3 regions of the Streptococcus canis genome follow, and region 3 is predicted to be linked to each of the others. Evidence: predicted binding sites of a transcription regulator. Region 3 holds the regulator's gene; each other region holds the start of a gene.

Region 1 (4,438 bases), 600 kb from region 3:
CTGTTTTTTATGGGGCTAGTGAAGATCGTGCCATTCACCTTTTTGTGGCGGTTCTTTTCCAAACCTTGTTGTTAGCTCTCTATACCCTCTTTTCACCAATGCTTCAGGCTCTTTTTGAGAATCGCAAAGCTATTTACTATTTTGCCTACGGAGTTCTTATCAAGCTTGTTTTACAAGTGCCCTTAATTTACTTCTTGCACGCTTATGGACCATTATTGGCAACAACGATTGCTCTGCTAGTGCCGATTTATTTAATGTATCGTCGCTTGCATCAGGTAACGCGTTTTAATCGGAGTTTATTGAAAAAACGACTGTTATTAACTCTCATCGAAACGATTATTATGGGGTTTATGGTTTTCATGGCTAATTGGCTCTTGGGCTATGCCTTTCAACCGACAGGTCGCTTGACTAGCCTTCTTTACCTTCTCATTATTGGTGGCTTGGGACTGGTGGTTTACGCGGCACTTACCTTGCTAACTCATCAACTTGACAAGTTAATTGGTAGCAAGGCTAGTCGTCTTCGTCAGAAATTAGGCTGGCGCTAAATAGGTCACAAGAGAAACGATTTCACGATGGAATAAATTGCGAAATGGTTTCTTTTTTTGCCATCTTTTTACAAGGAAATCAGGGACAGAAAGGAGGGAGGGAAAGTTAATCGCTAAAAATCATGATTTCTCACACAAAGTGACCAGATTTTTGGTATAATGGTAAAAGTGTAAAAAAGATAGAAGGAAGTATATCAACATGGGAAAATGTCAAGTTATTTCGCATCCGCTCATTCAGCACAAACTCTCAATCTTACGTCGTCAAACCACATCGACGAAAGATTTCCGTGAATTGGTTAATGAAATTGCGATGCTTATGGGATATGAAGTGTCTCGTGACCTTCCATTAGAAGATGTCGACATTCAAACACCAGTTGCTAAAACGGTGCAAAAACAATTAGCTGGTAAAAAACTTGCTATCGTTCCGATTCTCCGTGCAGGCATTGGGATGGTTGATGGTTTCTTGAGCCTTGTTCCAGCAGCAAAAGTTGGTCACATTGGTATGTATCGTGACGAAGAAACTTTAGAACCTGTTGAATACTTGGTCAAATTGCCAGAAGATATTGATCACCGTCAAATTTTCCTTGTGGATCCAATGTTGGCTACAGGGGGGTCAGCTATTTTAGCCGTTGATTCGTTGAAAAAACGCGGTGCAACCAACATCAAGTTTGTCTGCTTAGTAGCAGCCCCAGAAGGGGTTAAAAAACTGCAAGAGGCTCATCCAGATGTTGATATTTTCACTGCTGCCCTTGATGAATGTCTCAACGAGCATGGTTACATTGTCCCAGGTTTGGGAGACGCTGGGGATCGTCTTTTCGGTACAAAATAAAAGACTTATCGTCCTTAAAATTAAGCATCTGGGGTGGAACCCTAATTTGATTTCCTAGAAATCAGAGATGGTTCCTCCCTCTTTTTTAAAAGTAAGTTTATTATTTGACCTTTTTTGACCAAAAGATTATAATAAGGTCAATCATTATAAAAGAGGAGACGAGTGGTGGCTAGTGCCTACAAATTACCACTGTCAATCCTTTGTAGATTGGAGATTTTTTATGATTCCTGTTGTTATTGAACAAACCAGTCGTGGCGAACGTTCTTACGACATTTATTCACGCTTGTTAAAAGACCGTATCATCATGTTGACAGGTCCTGTTGAAGATAATATGGCAAATTCTGTCATTGCGCAGCTTTTATTCCTTGATGCTCAAGACAATACGAAAGATATTTATTTATATGTCAATACACCTGGTGGCTCTGTCTCAGCGGGTTTGGCTATTGTAGACACTATGAACTTTATCAAGGCTGATGTTCAGACTATTGTGATGGGGATGGCGGCTTCTATGGGGACTGTCATTGCTTCATCAGGAACTAAAGGCAAGCGCTTTATGTTACCAAATGCAGAATACATGATTCACCAACCAATGGGTGGTACAGGTGGTGGCACACAACAAACGGATATGGCTATTGCGGCAGAGCACCTCTTGAAAACACGTCACCGTTTAGAAAAAATCTTGGCACAAAATGCTGGAAAAACCATTAAACAAGTTCACAAAGATGCTGAACGTGACTATTGGATGAGTGCCGAAGAAACCTTAGCTTATGGTTTTATTGACGAGATTATGGAAAACAACGAATTAAAATAAAGGCTTGACTTAAAAAACCTGACGTGACCAGTTTCCTCTAATGACTAGGAGAGACTGGTCATTTTGCTTTTCTTGAGCAGATGTTTTCTCAACAGTGATGTTATTGATTTTGAAAGTCATCTTGAAAGCTGTTGCTGACCATTTTATGTTGCCTGTTAGTAGAGTTGTTCTTTTCGTTGTTAATCTGATGGAAACATCAATCACTGTGTGCCTACATTTGTCTATTTTTTTGAAACAGGTCTCTTTCTCCTTCCTTACCTTTTGCTTAAAGTGTGGTATAATCAAATTATGTTAGTCATTAGTGAAGAATTTATCGCCATTGAAGAAGCTGTTGATCAGCTAGTGGCAGATCTTAAAGAAATGCCTCAATACAAGGCTTATGCTGAGGCTAAAGCAGCTGTTGAAGCAGATATGAGTTTGCAAGTTGAGATGAGAAAGTTTCAGAACATCAAACAAAGCTATGCAGCCAGCGAGACCTTACAGGCTTATAGGCCAGAGGTGAGGCAGTTACGCCGAGAGATGCTAGCGCAAAAACGGTCTCTTGATTGTCATCCTCTGGTAGTTGCTATGCGCTTGGCACAGGTTGATTTTCAAGTGATTTTGGCTAACATTTCTGAAGAAATTGCTGGCGCAGTGTCTGAGAGTATTTTTGTGGATACGGGACTTCCCTTAGCATCTAAAAGACCGAGACACTCATCAGGACCATATCAAAATATCAAAGAAAAGGGCTTATAATGTTTCAAAAACAAGAACGCATAGGACTCGTTGTTTACCTGTATTATAACCGAGATGCTAGAAAATTATTAAAATTTGGAGATTTGTATTACCATTCCAAACGCTCTCGTTACTTAGTGATTTATATTAACAAGGATGATTTGGAAACGAAAGTTGAAGAAATCAGTCGTTTGAAATTTGTGAAAGAGGTTAAACCATCAGCTTTTGATGACATTGATCGTCAGTTTGTTGGGAATCTTCACCGCGAAGAAAATAGTACACCAGCTGAAGGGTTAAGTCAGGCTTAATTCTTCAGTCTCTACTCATTCGTTTGTAAGAAGGAGTGCTGGGAAAACAGTCTTTTACTATCCTTAAAAAAGAAGTGGTGCAGCTCACAATGAATGTGTGAACTTGCCCGCTTTTTTTGATTTTAGTTGGACTTGTGACCGAGAAAACTATAGCAGATGCAAGCCTGTCAAAGGCAACAAGCTTATCTAGCGATGAGATGATTTATTTACTCAATAAAGCTAACATTCAGGACATCATGATTCGCTAGATTATGACAGTTGGATCTGATGCTAGTTTGGAAGATACCATTTAGGAAATGATGGCCTACAAAGTGGGTGTCCTACCTGTTATTCAAAACAATCAAGTGGTTTTGGTATTATCACCGACCGTGATGTCTTTAAAGCTTTTTTAGAGGTTTTCGGTTATGGCTTATAAAGTATTTGTCTGGTGCTCTTGGCAGATTGTGTTGTTGGTGTTCTGACCAAAATTGCGGATTGTTTATCACAAGATAACCTTGATGTTCGCCGCATCGTTGTGGCTACTTGTTCTAATGGAAAACAGTGATTGAGATGCAACTAGATGGAACAACCGCACCTAAATGGTTAGCCGAATGGCTGGCAGCGATAGGAGTTACTGTGGCATCTGTCGAAAAAACAATCGCAAAGCCTGAGTTGACATAAAAATCGCGCACTGCTAAGAGAATTGGCAGTGTTTTTTTGGGCAATTTTTGGTAAAATAGAACTAATATAAAACGAAGGAAGTCAGATGATTACAGGAAAACTTATCACGGTCGAAGGACCAGATGGCGCAGGAAAAACTAGTGTTTTGGAACAAGTCGTTCCTCTGTTAAAAGAGCGCATTAGCCAAGAGATTGTGACGACAAGAGAACCAGGCGGCGTTGCCATTTCAGAACATATTCGAGAGCTTATTTTGGATGTCAAGCACACGGCAATGGATCCCAAAACTGAACTCTTGCTTTACATTGCAGCTCGAAGGCAGCACTTGGTGGAGAAAGTATTACCAGCTCTTGAAGCAGGTCAACTAGTCTTTATTGATCGCTTTACTGATAGTTCTGTGGCTTACCAAGGTGCAGGTCGGGGGCTCTCAAAAGCTGACATTCAATGGCTCAACAGATTTGCGACAGACGGCTTGGAGCCTGATTTGACCCTTTATTTTGATGTGCCATCTGAGATTGGTTTGGCTCGTATTGCAGCCAATAAAAATCGAGAGGTTAACCGTTTGGATTTGGAA
Region 2 (4,438 bases), 510 kb from region 3:
AAATATTTTTAAAGGCCTGAGGCAAAATCACATAACGCATGGCATTTCGAGGACGAATCCCTAGTGAATAAGCCGCTTCTAATTGCCCTTTTGGCACAGCCTCAATACCTGCTCTAACAATTTCTGAAATATAAGCGCCACTATTCAATGAAATGATAATAATACCAGGAAGGAGTCTTGAAAAATCCAAGTCCAAAACCCCAAAACTAATAGTGGGCATATCGTTAAAATGCATCCAAGCAAAGGCAATCATGATTTGAACCACCATAGGTGTTCCCCGAAAGACCCAAACGTAAAGATTAGCGATCCAGGTCAACGGCTTCACTTGACTACGTTTAATCAAGGTGACCAAAACACCAATAAGGGTGCCAAAAAAGACAATGCTGACAGAAATCATAACGGTGACAAGTACACCGTAGTTAAAGTAGGCCCAGTATTTGGGCAAGAATGACAAATCCATCTATATCTCCTCATAAATCCTAGGTTGATTATAATAAAGATAATTATACCATTCGATGAATATTAATACAACACTTTTTGACAATAAAAAAACCTGCCTCAGGCAAGTCTCTTTACTATGTCATGCTTAATATAATAAATCGTAGATTTCCATTGCAATCAAGTCAATACTATCAAAGGAATATGACTCACGTGCTTCAACATCACGCAATGTGAAAACTGGTCCATTTTCAGGGTCATTTGAAAAGGCAACTTCTGCAACAACAACACCATCACGTTCAAAATTTCGCTTGAGATTACCGCCATCTGTTACCATCAATTCCAAACGATTGATGATTCTCACCAAATGTGATTCCATTTCGTTTCTCCTATTCGTTTTTTATCCCTATTATTTTAACACAAATCAGGGGAAACTAACAAGAAAAGTGGCATTTTTCTTAACATTTTGCGGTTTTTTCGCCTTTTGTGACCACTGACACTTAACCTTATTGGCAGAATGGCAGAGCATTCTCCAATTTATCACTCTCCATAGTAAAGTGCTAAAATGATAAGCTTTTTACTTGATTTCCCAAGCCGTGGTGCTATAATATGAGTATAAAGTTTGACCATTTTTGACTAAATGACTTTGACTTTTTAGATAAACCCTCGGAGGTATATTATGCTTTGTCAAAATTGTAATTTAAACGAATCAACCATTCATCTTTACACAAATGTTAATGGAAAACAAAGACAGGTTGACCTTTGTCAAAACTGTTACCAAATCATGAAAACAGACCCAACCAATCCTATTTTAGGTGGCCTAAACAGAGGACAAAAAGCCCAAGATCGGTCTTCACATCCTTTCTTTGATGACTTTTTCGGCGACCTCAATAATTTTAGAGCCTTCGGTAATCTTCCTAATACACCGCCTACACAAGCGGGCCAAAATGGCAACGGAGGAGGACGTCACGGTGGCAATTATAATGGGCAAGGGCAACCACAGCCGCAAGCCCCAAATCAGCAAGCAAAAGGCCTACTAGAAGAATTTGGCATTAACGTGACCGATATTGCAAGGCATGGCGATATTGACCCTGTTATCGGCCGTGATGAGGAAATCACCCGTGTGATTGAAATCCTCAATCGCCGAACCAAAAATAATCCTGTGCTTATTGGTGAGCCAGGAGTTGGTAAAACTGCTGTTGTAGAAGGTTTGGCTCAAAAAATTGTTGATGGTACTGTTCCTCATAAATTGCAGGGCAAACAAGTTATCCGTCTTGATGTGGTTAGTCTTGTTCAGGGAACAGGTATCCGTGGTCAATTTGAAGAGCGCATGCAGAAATTAATGGAAGAAATTCGCAATCGCAAGGATGTCATTCTCTTCATTGATGAAATTCATGAGATTGTCGGTGCCGGTTCTGCTGGCGATGGCAATATGGATGCTGGTAATATTTTAAAACCAGCCTTAGCCCGTGGTGAATTACAGCTCGTCGGTGCTACCACCTTAAATGAATACCGTATTATTGAAAAAGATGCCGCCTTAGAACGACGCATGCAGCCGGTGAAAGTTGACGAACCTTCTGTAGAAGAAACCATTACGATTTTAAAAGGTATCCAACCCAAATACGAAGACTACCATCATGTCAAATATAGCCCAGCTGCTATTGAAGCTGCCGCTCATTTATCCAACCGCTATATTCAAGACCGTTTTCTTCCAGATAAGGCTATTGACCTCTTGGACGAAGCTGGTTCCAAAATGAATTTAACCCTCAACTTTGTTGATCCGAAAGAGATTGACAAACGCCTTATTGAAGCAGAAAATCTCAAAGCCCAAGCTACTCGAGACGAAGACTATGAACGCGCCGCTTATTTCCGCGATCAAATTGCAAAATACAAAGAAATGCAGGCTCAAAAAGTCAATGAGCAAGATATTCCAATCATTACTGAAAAAAACATTGAAGCTATTGTAGAGCAAAAAACTAATATTCCAGTTGGAGACTTGAAAGAAAAAGAACAGTCTCAACTTGTAAATTTAGCCAACGATCTAAAAGCACACGTGATTGGACAAGACGATGCTGTTGATAAAATTGCTAAGGCTATTCGTCGTAACCGCGTGGGACTTGGTACGCCAAATCGTCCAATCGGTTCCTTCCTTTTTGTTGGACCGACTGGGGTCGGTAAAACGGAATTGTCTAAACAGCTGGCTATTGAACTCTTTGGCTCGGCAGACAACATGATTCGCTTTGACATGTCCGAATACATGGAAAAACACGCTGTCGCCAAATTAGTCGGAGCACCTCCAGGTTATGTCGGTTATGAAGAAGCCGGACAGTTAACCGAACAAGTTCGTCGCAATCCGTATTCCCTTATTCTCTTAGATGAGGTGGAAAAAGCCCATCCTGACGTCATGCACATGTTCTTGCAAGTTCTTGATGATGGCCGTTTAACAGATGGTCAAGGACGAACAGTCAGCTTCAAGGACACCATTATTATCATGACTTCCAATGCTGGAACAGGCAAGAGTGAAGCTTCTGTCGGATTTGGTGCGGCTAGAGAAGGACGAACAAATTCTGTTCTAGGTGAATTAAGCAACTTCTTCAGCCCAGAATTCATGAACCGTTTTGATGGTATTATCGAATTTAAGGCCTTGAGCAAGGATAACCTCCTACACATCGTTGATTTAATGTTAGCTGATGTTAATCAACGCTTAGCTTACAATAATATCGACCTAGATGTGACACAAAAGGTCAAAGAAAAATTAGTTGACCTAGGCTATGATCCTAAAATGGGCGCTCGACCTCTTCGTCGCACCATTCAAGATTACATTGAAGATGCTATTACAGACTACTATTTAGAACATCCAACTGAAAAAGACTTGCGTGCCGTTATGACAAGCAATGGGAACATTATGATTAAAGCCGCTAAAAAAGGGGAAACCGTTCCTACTACCCAAGAACAGGGCAACAATCATTAAACTTAAAAGAGAGTTTCTATCAGGGAACTCTCTTTTTTGTCCCTTTGTCAGTTTTTTAACAGAAGAAGCAATTTTTATAAGAATAATCACTCAAAATTTAGTATAATAAGAAAAAGGAGAGATACGATGACAATTCCAACATTCGGTAATCACAATGAGCATGAAACCTACGTGGCACGCTATGGTGTCTATGCCATCATCCCTAATCACGACAACACAAAAATCATTCTTGTACAAGCCCCTAATGGTGCTTGGTTTTTACCTGGTGGTGAAATTGAAGCTGGCGAAGATCACAGCCAAGCTTTAGCCCGTGAATTAATGGAAGAACTTGGTTTTACAGCTAAGCTTGGCTTTTATTATGGTCAAGCTGATGAATATTTCTACTCTCGCCATCGTGATACCCACTTCTATCACCCTGCCTATCTTTATGAAGTAACTGCGTTTCAAGCCGTTTCCAAGCCCTTAGAAGATTTTAACAACTTGGCTTGGTTTCCTACCGACGAAGCTATTACTAAATTGAAACGAGGCAGCCATCAATGGGGTGTTAAGGAATGGCAAAAAAAGCATCATTCTACTAACTAACTCTTTTAAATAGTGCTATAATAAGTACAGGAGTACTAAGGAGGACATTTATGAGACTCATAAACACAACAAGCAGTCACCCAGAACTCGTCAGAAATCAACTGCAAAATACAGATGCCCATTTAGTGGAGGTTTATTCAGCAGGAAATACAGATGTCATCTTTACACAAGCACCTAAACATTACGAACTCCTCATTTCAAATAAATACCGTGCTATCAAAGAAGATGAACTCGACGTCATCCGTGAATTTTTCTTAAAACGTAAAATCGATCCTGCTATTGTGATTCCTGGGAAATCAAAAACCCTTCACACAAACAATCTTATCGAAATTTCATTCCAAACATCGGTATAAACAGTAGCCAGCCTCTTTTTTATTAGCGAAAGGTGAACTTTATTTTAAATCTCCTTATATGAGGCCAGCAGTTTTCTTAAAAGAGATAAAAAAG
Region 3 (4,438 bases):
GTACTTGAGAGCCATTGGCTGGAATTTGAGGGTAATGCCTTTTTCTGCTAAACTAGCAATCAATGGCTGCACCATAATCTTAACCACTTCCCTCATATTCTCTTGGGTAAGGCTATGGAAGACAACCTTTTCATCAATTCGGTTGATAAATTCTGGTCGATAAGCTTTTTTCAATTCTTCCAAAATCCGTTTTTCCATGGCTTGGTGGTCATGGCTGACCCCTTTTACCCCAAAGCCAACTGTTTTATCATCCCGCAGAGCTGTTGCCCCTAGATTACTAGTCATGATAATAATGGTGTTTGAGAAGTCCACCTTACGCCCACGGCTATCTGTCAACATACCGTCATCAAGCACTTGTAAGAGCACGTTGAAAATGTCAGGGTGGGCTTTTTCCACCTCGTCAAAGAGGAGGACAGAATAAGGCTTATTTCTGACCTTCTCTGTTAATTCACCGCCTTCATCGTAACCAACATAGCCTGGAGGCGCTCCATTAAGGCGAGATGCCGCAAATTTTTCCATATACTCTGACATGTCAAAGCGGATAAGGGCTGACGCGTCATCAAAGAGGACTTCTGCCAAAGCTTTAGCCAATTCAGTCTTCCCAACACCAGTAGGTCCAAGGAACATGAAAGAACCAATTGGACGTTTACCAGTGCGAATACCCGATTGATTACGACGGATTGCTCTAGAAATGGCTGAAACAGCGTCTTCTTGTCCAATCACGCGCTTGTGCAACTCTTTTTCAAGATTGAGGTATTTTTTGCTATCAGCCTGACTGAGTTTTTCCAATGGAATCCCTGATAATTTGCTCAGGGTTGCCATAATATCGTCTTCTGTTACTGGCCTTGGCCTTCTCGTCTGCCCCTTAGCTTCTTTGGCCAAAAGACGTGAAACCTTTTTTATATCACCGTCAAGAAGTGCCTGATCTATTGGTGTGATGATTTCCGAACTTGATTTTTTAACCATGCTTTGGACTGTAGCGCTAGCTTCGTCCAACAAATCGATGGCTGAATCTGGAAGATTTTTACTAGTTAGGTAGCGATGCGCCATTTTAACAGCTGTATGCACTGCCTGATCAGAAATTGACACATTATGGTAGGTTTCATAGGAAGTCTTCAAACCTAGTAAAATCTGATAGGCGTCTTCTAGGTTAGGCTCTTCAATTAAAATTTTGGCAAAGCGGCGAGAAAGAGCGGCGTCCTTTTCAATATGTTTTTGGTACTCTTCCTGCGTTGTTGCTCCGACCATGTGAAGGGTGCCACGAGATAGGGCTGGTTTCAAAATATTAGCAGCATCAAGTGTGCTATCAATACCGCTTCCTGACCCCATAATGGTATGCAATTCATCCACAAAGAGGATAATCTTGCCATCTGCTTCAATGTCATCAATAATCTGGTTCATGCGTTCTTCAAAATCACCACGAAAACGTGTCCCCGCAACGACGCTCATCATGTCCAATTCGAGGACGCGCATGTCTTGCAGTTCATAAGGAATGGCTCCATTCACAATACGTTGGGCAAGACCATAGGCAAGGGCAGTTTTACCAACCCCTGCATCTCCAACAAGAACAGGATTGTTTTTGGTTTTACGACTGAGCACTTGAATCATGCGAGATACTTCGGCATCACGACCAATGACAGGCTCTAGCAGACCTTGTTTTGCCATCTCGGTCAAATCTCTGGTGAAGTCAGCCAAATCACCCGTCGTGCTTGGTGGTTTCATCATATCTGAGAAGGTTCCTTGAACCTTCGTTTTCTTTGGTTTGCGTAACTCATGGATAGTCTTAATGGTTTCTTTGCTATAACCTGCGTGAATCTCAATGGCCTTTCGCAAATCAGCTAAGCGAGGTTCCCCATTTCCTTTATCTTTGATGCGATACCCAGCCATTTCCAAGAGACGACTTGCCATAATATCAGGATTGAGTAGCATGGCAAAGAGCACATGTTCAGAGCCGACTTCTGGGTCTTTAGTGATTTGACTAATAGCCTGCGCAAACTGTAACACATTCGTCAAGGTCTTGGATTGAGGCTTGAAATCCACGTGTGACACCTGACCTTTAGGATTTTTTCCTATAGCTAAAATAGCGGCAGCTTCGTATTCTTCCACTGCAACTTTAGCATCAAATTCACTTAGCACTAGACCTGCTAAGGACTGGTCAACTCTAGCCATGGCTAACAAGATATGCCAAGTTTCTAGGTAGTGGCTGTCAAAGCGGGCTGCTTGAAACTGTGCCTGCCTAAAGATTTCTTGCATCTTCAATGAATACATGATCATTAATTGCTTCCCTTTCTATCGATTCGCTGCAATAAACGGTAGAGCATCCGCGCACGAATAGTTGGTCCATCCGGCCCTAAGACTTCATCAGATGCCATGGCCAAAACAATGTTTCCTTCACGTTCTGTGACTAAATGTTCATCAAAGAGGAGTTGCATCGAATCAGTAAAGACCTGTTCGCTCAGGCGTTCATCAATAGAGGCCATTAAATTGCCAATCAGATGATGTTTGTCTGAAAAATGAACCTTGGCAATACGAATATAACCACCACCGCCACGCTTGCTTTCAACCTCGTAACCCCGACTTTCTGTAAAACGGGTTTTAATCACATAGTTAATCTGGCTTGGAACAACCTGAAAGGAATCTGCTAGCATAGAACGCTTAATCTCTGCAATTCCCGATTGGGCTAATAATTCTTTGATATATTCTTCAATACTATCTGAAGTATTTTTTGTCGGCATGCTATCACTCCTTTGCTTATGAACCGTTTACACTAGATAAAGGCACCAGATCGGTCTGTTTTGACTAAAACTGACTATTATTATAACAAATAGAAGACCTTAAAAGCAACTCTTTGTCATTGGAGACAATCATCAACTGAAAACAAAAAAAGCAGCCGTTGTTCCCAACACCTGCTTTTCTCTTATCATTTAACCTGATTAAGCTAATTTAGTGATATTGACTGCCTGAGGGCCACGTTGACCTTCTTCGACATCAAATTCCACTTTTTGTCCTTCTTCTAATGTTTTAAAACCATTAGTTTGGATTGCTGAAAAATGTGCGAAGACATCTTGACCGTTCTCAGTTGAAATAAAACCGAAACCTTTTTCAGCGTTAAACCACTTAACTGTACCTTGTGTCATATGCATCCACTTCCTTTCTATAAAGCATTTGTAAAAATAGAGAGAAATAAAGATGTTGAAACACAAATACTAACTCAAAAACTAATTTACTTGCCAAGTGTAACACGTTTTACCCCCCCTGTCAATCTAAACCCTTAAAAAAAATGATTATTTTTTTATTTTTCTAAATTTTTTAAAATTATCCTCCATAGACAGTACAACACCCTTTTCTGAGCCTAAATCTGAGAACTTTTTTATCTCAAGTTAGTGATTTTTTTGTTACAATAACAGATAAGGCATTGTTTCTGACAAGCAAAAAATTTCTTCTGGAATTGATGATAGAAAGAAGGTCAACTGATGACACAAACAGCTATTGACACACATGCTCACCTCTGGTCAGATGAGTACCTCGATTTACTAGAACGTTTGGGTGGCACTGGCATTGCAATCGCAAAGGGTCTAAATGCTAGTGGCGACCCTCAGGACCTGACTAAACGTCTTGACATGATGGACAAGGCTGGCGTCTCCTACCAAGTACTGTCGGCAACACCACAGGTTCCTCAGTTTGGTAAGCCACAAGAGGCTCTCAAGGCTGCTCAGACCATTAATCAATTTTACAAGACCATTATTGACCAATACCCAGACCGTTTTCGGGCCTATGGGGTTGTTCCTTTGCCAAATGTTGAAGAAGCTATCCAAGAAGGCAAGCGCGTTATTGAAGAATTAGGTTTTTTGGGAATCGCAGTCAATACTGTCCTTGAGACCAGTCAATCAATCGCCGATGACGCTTTTTTACCTTTCTTTGAAGCGATGGATGCTCTGGGAGCTGTTATCTACATTCATCCGACAGGCTGTGGTGCCATGAGCCCCATGGTCAATGATTACGACCAAGAATGGGTGGTCGGTGCTCCTATTGAGGATATGTTAGCTACCTTGCAGCTTTTGAAACGAGAGTTGCCACAAAAGTTCCCACATCTTCGTTTCCACATTGCGCATTTGGGTGGTGGTATTTCCTTTCAAATGCAGCGCATCATTGACAACTATGAGGATTGGCACAGCTTTTCACACCACCCCCTAGATACCTTGCAGAAGTACTTTTGGTTTGACACAGCCAATTTTCTTGAAGCTTCGTTGCTCCATAGTAATGAGGTACTAGGTCATCAACGTTTACTAGCTGGCAGCGATTTCCCCTACTTCCAAAACCAAAAATACACCAGAGCCTTTTCTTATATTCGAAAGGCAGCCTTGTCAGAGGAAGAACAAAAGGCAATTTTAGAAACCAATGCTAAAGCCCTGTACGGTGAGCGTTGGTAAAAACAAAC

What was found. Region 3 encodes CtsR, which represses protease genes until heat stress. Its sites were predicted from a motif close to TTGGTCAAAAAAGGTCAAANA; they were not measured.
Region 1: the regulator CtsR is predicted to act here: its motif matches at 1,476-1,496, upstream of EL097_RS00605 (ATP-dependent Clp protease proteolytic subunit).
Region 2: the regulator CtsR is predicted to act here: its motif matches at 1,058-1,078, upstream of EL097_RS06320 (ATP-dependent Clp protease ATP-binding subunit).

Annotation. Positions count from the first base shown of each region.
Region 1 is NZ_LR134293.1:122,904-127,341, reverse strand. It holds gene EL097_RS00615 (putative polysaccharide biosynthesis protein) at 1-545, shown strand, start outside; gene upp (uracil phosphoribosyltransferase) at 745-1,374, shown strand; gene EL097_RS00605 (ATP-dependent Clp protease proteolytic subunit) at 1,595-2,185, shown strand; gene EL097_RS00600 (YlbF family regulator) at 2,474-2,920, shown strand; gene EL097_RS00595 (YlbG family protein) at 2,920-3,207, shown strand; gene tmk (dTMP kinase) at 3,953-4,438, shown strand, end outside.
Region 2 is NZ_LR134293.1:1,229,607-1,234,044, reverse strand. It holds gene EL097_RS06330 (amino acid ABC transporter permease) at 1-460, opposite strand, end outside; gene EL097_RS06325 (YkuJ family protein) at 587-817, opposite strand; gene EL097_RS06320 (ATP-dependent Clp protease ATP-binding subunit) at 1,118-3,409, shown strand; gene EL097_RS06315 (NUDIX hydrolase) at 3,536-3,991, shown strand; gene EL097_RS06310 (DUF1827 family protein) at 4,042-4,344, shown strand.
Region 3 is NZ_LR134293.1:719,964-724,401, reverse strand. It holds gene EL097_RS03795 (ATP-dependent Clp protease ATP-binding subunit) at 1-2,274, opposite strand, end outside; gene EL097_RS03790 (CtsR family transcriptional regulator) at 2,274-2,735, opposite strand; gene EL097_RS03785 (cold-shock protein) at 2,934-3,137, opposite strand; gene EL097_RS03780 (amidohydrolase family protein) at 3,474-4,430, shown strand.